Regions from separate parts of the Paraburkholderia sp. SIMBA_030 genome, predicted to be linked through region 1. Evidence: predicted binding sites of a transcription regulator. Region 1 holds the regulator's gene; each other region holds the start of a gene.
The links. Region 1 encodes FNR, which switches genes on or off when oxygen is low (the NO sensors DNR and NnrR bind a similar motif). Its sites were predicted from a motif close to TTGATNNNNATCAA; they were not measured.
Positions count from the first base shown of each region.

Region 2: the regulator FNR is predicted to act here: its motif matches at 1,625-1,638, upstream of SB772_RS03395 (universal stress protein).
Region 3: the regulator FNR is predicted to act here: its motif matches at 1,714-1,727, upstream of SB772_RS03415 (PHA/PHB synthase family protein).

Region 1 is NZ_JAWRXB010000033.1:62,049-65,324, forward strand. Features, by position in the region: gene SB772_RS37140 (SUMF1/EgtB/PvdO family nonheme iron enzyme) at 10-1,347, opposite strand; gene fnr (fumarate/nitrate reduction transcriptional regulator Fnr) at 1,480-2,256, opposite strand; gene SB772_RS37150 (universal stress protein) at 2,389-2,871, opposite strand; gene SB772_RS37155 (FadR/GntR family transcriptional regulator) at 3,163-3,276, shown strand, end outside.
Region 2 is NZ_JAWRXB010000002.1:62,469-65,744, reverse strand. Features, by position in the region: gene SB772_RS03410 (bifunctional enoyl-CoA hydratase/phosphate acetyltransferase) at 1-924, shown strand, start outside; partial or broken gene SB772_RS03405 (acetate/propionate family kinase) at 921-1,388, shown strand; gene SB772_RS03400 (SDR family oxidoreductase) at 1,358-1,543, shown strand; gene SB772_RS03395 (universal stress protein) at 1,712-2,545, shown strand; gene SB772_RS03390 (universal stress protein) at 2,657-3,133, opposite strand.
Region 3 is NZ_JAWRXB010000002.1:66,540-69,815, forward strand. Features, by position in the region: gene SB772_RS03415 (PHA/PHB synthase family protein) at 1-1,485, opposite strand, end outside; gene arcC (carbamate kinase) at 1,774-2,685, opposite strand; gene argF (ornithine carbamoyltransferase) at 2,695-3,276, opposite strand, start outside.

The sequences.
Region 1 (3,276 bases):
TTGGGTCAACTATTGGTTAAATGGCCACACCCGCACACACCTGAACCCCGCATAAACATACTGATAGTGCGGCTGAAACCAGTTGCGGAAAGTCGGCCGCAGCATGCATCGCGCAGTGCGCGCCGAGCCGCCTTTGAGCACGTAATGCTGCCCGTCGAAGAAATTGGCGGAATAGCCGGGATAAAACGGAAACGCTTCGAAGCCCGGCAGTGCGTCGAATACCGTCGAAGTCCACTCCCAGCCGTTGCCGAACTGACCTTCGACACCGAACGCGCTCACGTTATCCGGATACGCGCCGATCGGCTGCGGGTTCCAGCTTTGGAAATCGAAATTGCCCGACGCAGTGTGCGGCGTGCCGTGTGCCGCGCGTTGCCATTGCGCCTCCGTGGGGAGTGTCTTGCCGGCCCAGCGTGCGTAAGCGCTGGCTTCGGCGTGGCTGACGTACACGGGCCAATCGAGCGGCAGGGGCACCTCATCGAACATCGTGCGTAATGTCCATGCGCCGTCCTTGCCGCGCTCGTGGTCGTCACTGCGCTGCGACCAGCCGGCGGGGTGTTCGATCCGCTCGGCTTCCTTCCACGCCCAATCCTTGTCCGACCACCACTTCGGCTCACGATAGCCGCCCGCCTCGATGAACTGGCGAAACGCGCCGTTCGTCACCATGTGGCGATCGATCTCGAAGGCGGGCACATCGACGCGCAATTCACCGAACTCGTTGTCCCAACCGAAGCGGCCGCTTTCGCGCGCCATGCCGAGTACCGTCGACCCGGCCGGCACCTTGACCATCGATGCATTGATCGCGACGCGCTCGACGCGCGTTGTCACCGGTTCGCGTAAGTCGTCGATCTTTTGCGCGAGCGGCAACTGATGCAGCATGTACGCGAGCGTTTCGGCATGCATCAGCCGATGCTCGATCGCAACGTTCAGCAACTGCTCGGCCGCACCGCCTTGCGTACCATCGTGGCCGATACGAGCCGAGTTGCTCAGCGCACCGAGCGCACGGTCGATCTGCTCACGGGCGCGCAGCCCATAGCCGCGCACGACGTCGAACGACGGCCAGTCGGCTGGTTGATCGGTGGGAAACCCGCCGTCGACGGGATCGATACCGAACGCGAAGAGTTGGTCGAGCTGCGGATCGAACGCGGGCAGGTCGCACAGACGCTGATCCAGCAGGTTGCGGTCGAAGGCTTCCAGATGGCCGATGTAAAACACGATCCGGTGACGCTCGCGGATCGGCCGGTCATACAGAAACTCGGGTTTGACGATGGAGAACAGTGCGTCGGTGACGTGACGCGCGTCGATCAGACGCTGGACGAGCGGGTGATGCGGGGCGGGGTCGCGATTCATTTCGCCAAGCCTCCTTGCGGGGGGACGGACTAAAGACTGTACCCGCTCGCAGGAGCCATGCCAAGGCGAAAGCGCACCGAAAAGAGGTAGACGGGGGACGTGGCTGCGCGGGCCCGGTCCTGCGCGCCCGGCTTAAAGCTGCCGCAAGCCTTCGAGATCGACGATCCGGATGTGCTTGCCTTGCGTGTCGATCAGTCCGCGTTTTTGAAATCTCGACAGGGTGCGACTGACGGTTTCGAGTGTCATGCCGAGGTAGCTGCCCATGTCTTCGCGCGTCATGCGCAGGTTGAATTCCGCCGACGAATAGCCGCGTTGCGCGTTGCGCTCGGATACGTCGAGCAGGAATGCCGCGACCCGTTCGTCCGCCGACAACGAGCCGAGCACCATCATTTGCGCGGCTTCGCGGACGATCTGTTCGCCCAGCAGTTTGTGCAGCCGTTCCTGCATCGAACCGATTTCGCGGCACAACGTTTTGAGCGCCGTGTAGGGGATGATGCAAACGGTGCTGTCTTCGAGCGCCAGGGCGCTGCACGCGTGCACGTCTTCGCTGATGCCGTCGAGGCCGAGCGCTTCGCCGGCGAGGCGCAGGCCGGTAACCTGCTCCCGGCCGTCACGGTGCGCCATGACGGTTTTCATCGAACCGGACCGCACGGCGTAAAGATTGTCGAACGGGTCGCCGCTGCGGTACAACGCTTCGCCGCGCTGCACGGAGCGCGCTGTGCAAATCAACGCTTCGAGTTTCGGCATGTCGTCTGGAGACAGGCCTTGCGGCATGCAGAGCTGACGCATCGAACAGTTCGAACAGCGCGCGGCGCTGCGCCCGCTCGCCCGCAACGGCGCAGCACGACCGCGGCCGCGCACGGATGGAGGAACAGCGGAATCGGCGGTAACAGCGATAGGATTAAGCATGTTTAGCAGCCATTTATCGGGGTAATGGCTGATTGTCCCACCGCGTGCGGCCCGCGTTTCGCGGCAAAATGACGCGTTCGCGCAGCGAGGCTGCTTGCGCGATGTCACGCTTCCGCGTGTGGTGATGTACTGCTATGCGTCCGGTTGAGCGCCGGCTTCGCTGCTCTTGCCCGCAGCGGAGGGGATCAGCAGCACCGGCAAGCTGGCCTGGCGCACGCAGCGCTCGGCGACGCTGCCGAGAATCAGGCGCTGAAAACCGCGCCGGCCGTGCGTGCCCATCACCAGCAGGTCGGCGTTGAAAGCGGCAGCGGCTTTCAGCACCACGGTGGACACGTCGTCGAGCGACGATGCTTCGCCTACCGCGAGCTCGCCTTTTACGCCCTGATCGCGCATGGCCTGCGCGAATTCCGCGCCGAGTTCCTTGCCTTGCTCGACCAGCCGGTTGCGGAGAATCGAAGGATCGTAGCCAGGCGCTTCGAAATACATCGGCGTGTTTTCGACGACGTAGAACGGCTGCAGAACAGCGCCCGTGGATTTGGCGAGCGCCAGTGCTGCCTCGAACGCGCGGCGCGAGGTATCGCTGCCATCGACCGCTACAAGGATGCGTGCGTACATATCAACTCCGCGTCTGAAGGATTCGGGTGCCGCGGCCATTGCGCACGACCGCGGTCATTGACGATTTGTTACCTACGCAAGCTTAAATGATCGCTGAAACAGGCGCACCTCGGGCAGGATGTAAATCAAACACTTGTCAAATTGTGCTGCTTCGATGGATCGCGTGACAAGTACCGCGCAGCAAGCGTTTCCGGCCTGCGCGTCAACCTGAAACGCCTGCGCGAACCAGGATAGCCCCCGGGTTTGCCTTACAATCAAAGCCTATTCAGACAAGCTGGCTCAGCATCGCCGATGAACGAGCGCAAAACGACGGCCTTGCCCGACAAGATCTACGGCGACATCCTCAATCGGATTCTCGAAGGCGAGTACAAGGAAGGCGACCGGCTGCCTACCGAGCATGCGCTA
Region 2 (3,276 bases), on a different contig from region 1:
CACGACCGCTACGAGGCGTTCATCCACGAGGCGCGCGCCCGTCCTGCGTTGCGTACCGCGATCGTCCATCCGTGCTCCGTCGAAGCCATCATGGCGGCGCTCGAGGCCCGCGACGAAGGCCTGCTCGAACCCGTGCTGGTCGGCCCCGAGGCAAAAATCCGCGCCGCCGCGGAAGCGGCCGGCGTGAATCTCGACGGCATGCCGATCGAGGCGGTCGAGCACAGCCACGCGGCCGCCGCGCGCGCAGTCGAACTGGGGGCGGCCGGCAAAGTTGCCGCGTTGATGAAAGGCAGCCTGCATACGGACGAGTTGCTCGCCGCGGTCGTCGCGCCGGCCTCCGGCCTGCGCACAGCGCGGCGCATCAGCCATGTCTACGCGATGGACGTGCCGGCCTATTCGAAGCCGCTGGTCGTCACCGATGCCGCCGTCAATATCCAGCCGTCGCTCGAACACAAGCGCGACATCTGCCAGAACGCAATTGATCTGCTGCATGTGATGGGCGCCGAACTGCCGCGGGTCGCGGTGCTCGCCGCCGTGGAAACGGTCAACGCCAAAATGCCGACCACGCTCGACGCGGCCGCGCTCACCGTGATGGCCGCACGCGGCCAGATCACCGGAGCGCTGGTCGACGGCCCGCTCGCCTTCGACAACGCCATCAGCTTCGCGGCGGCGAAAACCAAACAGATCAATTCGCCGGTGGCGGGTCAGGCGGACATCCTGCTGGTCCCGGACCTGGAAGTCGGCAACATGCTCGCCAAGCAACTCATGTACTTCGCCGGCGCCGACGCGGCGGGCCTCGTGCTCGGCGCGCGCCTGCCGATCATCGTCACGAGCCGCGCCGACAGCCTGCGCGTGCGCCTCGCTTCCGTGGCGCTCGCCAAGCTGGCAGCCGAACGCACGCCGGGAGGTCCGATCCGATCATGAGCGCCCCACTCCTGCTGACGTTCAATCCCGGCTCCTCGACCATCAAGATCGGCTTATACAGCGTGCTGGACAGCGCGGCGTCGAGAATCGGTCATGGCCTGATCGATTTGCGGCATCAGCCGTTGCGCCTTCATCTCGTCCATGGCGCGGGGGCGAACGACATTCCGCTCAAGGCAGCCGTCACCGACGACCTCCACGAAGTCCTCGACGAGACGCTCGGCTGGTTCGCCGCGCACTTTCCGCTCGACGATCTGGTCCGCGTCGGCCATCGCGTGGTGCACGGCGGCGACCGCTTCGGCGGGCCCGTGGCGATCGACGACGCCACGCTCGCGGCCATCGCCGCGCTCGTGCCACTCGCCCCGCTGCACCAGCCGCAGAGCGTGCGGCTCATCCGGGCGATCCAGCACCTGCGGCCGCATCTTTTGCAGACGGCATCGTTCGACACGGCATTTCACCGCACCCAGACACGGGCAAGCGCGGACTCGCGCGAACGCCGGCGCAGCACCTCGTCACGATCGAGGAAATCGGCCGGATCGCCGCCGTGCTCGCGAGCGAGGCAGGCATGACGCTGACCGGCTCGACGGTTTACACGGACGCGGGCTTTCACGTGGTGGCCTGACGGCGGATGGCGGATGGCGCCCGGCGCAACGCAGATCGCGTATCGGGCGCTAGTCGGGGCCAATCGGGCGCTCGCGCACCATTGATCTGAATCAACCCCGCCGGCCACCCGGCCCATAGACTCAGATCACCCGTTCATGCGCCACTCATCCAATTCTGGAGCGTTGCAATGACCTACAAGACCATCGTCGTCCATCTGGATATGAGTCAGCACGCGCATCCCCGGTTCGAACTCGCGCTGCGCCTGGCCAGGCAGTTCGGCGCCCATCTGACCGGCGTGTATGCGGTGTTCACGCCCGATCCGCGCGCGCTCTACGTGATGGCCGGAACCGCCGCGTACAGCACGCACGAGCAGCTGCGCATGGAACGCCGCGGCGCGCTCGAGCGGCTCTTTCATGCGGAGTTGAGCCGCGCGGAGGTCGCCGGCGAGTGGATCGCCGTCGAGACCCCAGCCAGGCTCGCGGTGCCGTCTCTCGGCCGGTGCGCCGATCTGATCATCGCCGGCCAGGACGACCCGAACGATCCGGAGTCGTATGTCGGCGACTATTTCCCCGAAAACCTGATCATGTCCTCGGGTCGTCCCGTGTTGCTGATGCCTTACGCCAGCAGCGTCACGTCGCCCGGCACACACGTGATGGTCGGTTGGGACGGCAGCCGCGAAGCCACCCGCGCGGTCCACGATGCGCTGCCGTTCATGCGTGCGGCGCAAACCACCACGATCGTCACCGTCAACGGCGCGGGTGGCGAGCTGCGCCCCCGCATGCCGGGCGCGGACATCGCGACGCTCATCGCCCGGCATGGCGTCAACGTCGAGGTCAAGGATATCGAAGCCGGCGCCGACGCGTCGATCGGCGACGCATTGTTGTCACAGGCGTCCGGGATCGGTGCGGATCTGCTCGTGATGGGCGGCTATGGCCATGCCCGCTGGCAGGAGCTGGTGATGGGCGGCGCGACCCGCACGATCCTCCAATCGATGACCGTGCCGGTACTGATGTCGCATTGACCGAACCATTCAGGAATGGCGCGAAAGTGACCCTCGCGCGACTCAAAGCGCCCGGTTTTCAGGGCGCTTCTTTTTTGCCCCCCGCGCGCCGGTTCACCGCCTCTCCCCCTATCACAGGCTCGAAGGGATCTCGTCCATGTCCCGTTCGCGCCGAACCAGTAGAACGGGCATCCCGGCGCCCCGCAAAACCGCCTCGGCGACACTGCCGAGCAACAGCCGGCCGATGCCATGCCGCCCATGCGTGCCCATCACCACCAGATCGGCTTCGCACTCGTCTGCCACACGGCACAAGACAGTGGCGACGTCTTCGCCGTACGCGTCGATGGTCCGCGTCAATCCGCGCACGTTGCGCTGTTCAAAAAGCGCGCGGGCATCTTCGAGCGTCGCCATCGCGGCTTCGGCCGCTGCTGTGTCGCGCGGCTGCTCGTCGATCAAGCCGGTTCCTATGTCGACCATCTGCACGACATGTTCGGCGACGAAGACGGCCGTCACCGTCGCCTGCGCGGCCTGAGCGATTTTTAGCGCTTCTTCGAGCGCGAGCTGCGCGGCCTGGCTGCCGTCGATTGCTACGAGAATCCGTTTGTACATGACCTTCCCCTTGAATTCGCCGCCGTCCTGAACGGCCACGGCTATCAGGGCACGCCAGCGGGCGACGCACTTTCAGTCTGCGGTTCGCAGCCCGGAATGAGCTTGACACGGATCAAGCGCGGCGGGTCCTCGGTTCGCCGGCA
Region 3 (3,276 bases), on a different contig from region 1:
GTGGATCTTGTAGACGGATTGCCACGGCGCGATGTGATCGCGCTCCGTACCCACCACGAACATCGGCGCGCGGATGTTGCGAATCGAGACAGGCCGCGCGTCGACCAGATATCTGCCGCAAGCCAGGTCGTTATCGAGAAAGAGGCGCCGCAGATACTCCGAATGCATCCGGTACGGCATGCGGGTCGCATCGGCATTCCAGGCCATCAGGTCGATCACCGGCTCGCGCTCTCCGAGCAGATAGTCGCGAATCACGCGCGACCAGATCAGATCGTTCGACTGGAGCAACTGGAACGCGCCGGACATCTGGTCGGCAGCAAGATAGCCTTGCGACCACATCATGCTTTCGAGGAAATAGACTTCGCTGTCGTCGATGAACAGTTGCAGTTCGCCGGGCTCGGTGAAGTCCGTCTGCGCGGCAAACAGCGTGATCGAGGCGAGCCGTTCGTCGCCGGCTTCGGCCATCGCCGCCGCGGCGATCGACAGCAACGTGCCGCCGAGGCAATAGCCGGTTGCATGAATCCGCCGGTCCGGCACGATCCGCGAGACGGCGTCGAGCGCCGCCATCACGCCTGATTGCCGGTAATCGTCGAGACTGAGATTGCGGTCGTCACTCTCCACGTTGCGCCACGAAATGCAGAACACCGTGTGGCCTTGTTCGACCAGGTAGCGAATCAGCGAGTTATGCGGCGACAGATCCAGGATGTAGTACTTCATGATCCACGCCGGCACGATCAGGACGGGTTCGGCGAGAACCGCCTCACCCGCGGGGCTGTACTGGATGAGTTCGATCAGGTGATTGCGGAACACGACCTTGCCGGGCGTGACGGCGAGATTCACGCCGACCTTGAACTGCTCCATCCCGGCGGCGGGCTTGCCGCAGGCCGCGCGGTTCGCGTCTTCGAGCGCATTGCGGGCGCCCTGTGCGAGGCTCAGGCCGCGTGTTGCCGCCGCGCGTTGGAGGACTTCGGGGTTGGTGAGCGGAAAATTCGCCGGCGCCATCATGTCGAGCAGCTGGCGCGCAACGAACGCCGCGACGTCCTCGTGATGGCGCGTGGCGCCCGGCACGTTGCGCGTTGCGGTATTCCACCACTGCTCGGCGAGCAGGAAACTTTGCTGCCACAGACGGTATGGTTCGATCTGCCACGCTTCGGCACGAAACCGGTGGTCAGCAGGCGACGGCTCTGCCAAACGAGGCGCGGGCTGCCCGAGTGCAAGCTGAGCGAGATATTCGGCTAGCCGTCGCACATTCGACACGCACAGCGATGCCAGTTCGAGCTGCTTGCCCGGCGCGACCGCGAGATGAATCAGCCAATCTGACAGCGCCGCGCCCAGCGCCGCCGGTGAGAGACCGGCGGTCATGCGCGCGATGAGTGCCTCCTTGGCGTGGTCCAGATCGCGAAACGTTTTGCCATCGAGGCTGGGCGCGGCGCCGCCCGCTGCGGTGGGGAGGGCGGTGCCGACTGCTCGCGTGCGGATGTCCATTGAGATTCCTTTGCGTTCGACTGCGCTTGGTTCGACGGCGTCGCCGGATAAGCGCGAAGCCACTGAGAGACGACGGTCACGCCGGGAACGATGTTCCGGACGCGGCGCATACCTGGAGGCCAGATGCACTGCGTTAACGTAGCAATCACGCAGCAATCACCGCGCCCGGGTTGTGCGACGCAGCAATTACTTGATGCTTGGACTTTAGTCGCCCGCAGGCCCCGGTCTTTGATCCCGGTCAATCGAAGTGGGAGCGGGGAAACCGGATAAATGATCGCTGAACGCTGCTTACGCGCGTGTGACGCGCGTGCCCGCCGTACCGTTTGCCATCTCCACGATGTGATCGAGCGAGCCGATGACGGCCGGCCGGCCAGTGCGCGAGACGAACTCGCACGCCGCCTCGACCTTCGGTCCCATTGAGCCGGCCGGGAAAGACATCGACCGGAGTCCCGCCACCGTCACCTCGTGCAGCACGCGTTCGCTCGGCGTGTGCCAGTCGGCATAGACCGCGTCCACGTCGGTGGCGATCAGCAGCAGATCGGCGTCGACGTCCGCCGCCAGCAGCGCGCTGCACAGGTCTTTGTCGATCACGGCTTCCACGCCGCAGCGGGTCCGGCCATCGGCTGCGACCGTGACCGGAATGCCGCCGCCGCCGGCGGCAATCACCACGGCATCGTGGCCGAGCAGCCAATGAATGGGCTGAAGCGCGACGATGCGTTGCGGTTTCGGCGACGCGACGACGCGCCGGAAACCGTCGCCGTCCGGCGCGACGGCCCAGCCTTTGCCGATGACCAGGCGTTCGGCCTCCGCCTCCGCGTAAACGGGGCCGATCGGCTTGGTGGGGTGCATGAAGGCCGGATCGGCGGCGTCGACTTCGACCCGCGTCAGCAGGGTCGCCACCTCCCGTTGCGGCGGCAAGACGTTGGCCAGTTCCTGCTCGAGCAGATAACCGATCATGCCTTCCGACTCGGCGTCGAGCACATCCAGCGGTGCCGCGCCGGCCGCACCCGCGGCGGCGGCCTGCAATGCCAGCAAACCGACCTGGGGCCCGTTGCCGTGCGGAACGATCAGTTGGTTGCCGTCCGCCAGCCGCGCGATCTGCGCTGCGGCGCGGCGGATATTGGCGATCTGGTGGGACATCGTCATCGGCTCGCCGCGCCGAAGCAGGGCGTTGCCGCCGAGTGCGATCAGAATGCGCATGACGGCTCCTTAAGCGAGTGTCGCCACGAGTACCGCCTTGATCGTGTGCATGCGGTTTTCAGCCTGCGAAAACACAATCGACGCATCCGATTCGAAGACTTCGTCGCTGACTTCGAGCTCGGTCAGACCGAAGTGCTCGTGAATCTGCCGGCCGGTTTCGGTCTCCAGATTGTGATACGCGGGCAGGCAATGCATGAAGTGCGTGCGCGGCTTGCCGGTTGCGTTCATCAACGCCGCATTGACCTGGTATGGCCGCAGCAGCTCGATGCGCGGCCCCCAGGCCTCCACCGGCTCGCCCATCGAAACCCACACGTCGGTATAGACGAAGTCGACGCCGCTCACCGCCTCATGCGGATCCTCGACGATCGTCACGCGAGCGCCGGTCCGTTGCGCGAGGCGCCGCATCTGCCCGACGAGTGCCTGGTCGGGCCAAAGTTCGCGCGGCGCGGCAATGCGCACGTCCATGCCCATCTGCACGCCGCCGATCAGCAGCGAATTGCCCATATTGAAGCGCGCGTCGCCGATGTAGCAGAACGACAGTTCGTGCAGCGGCTTTTCACCGAATTCCTGCATCGTCAGCAAGTCCGCGAG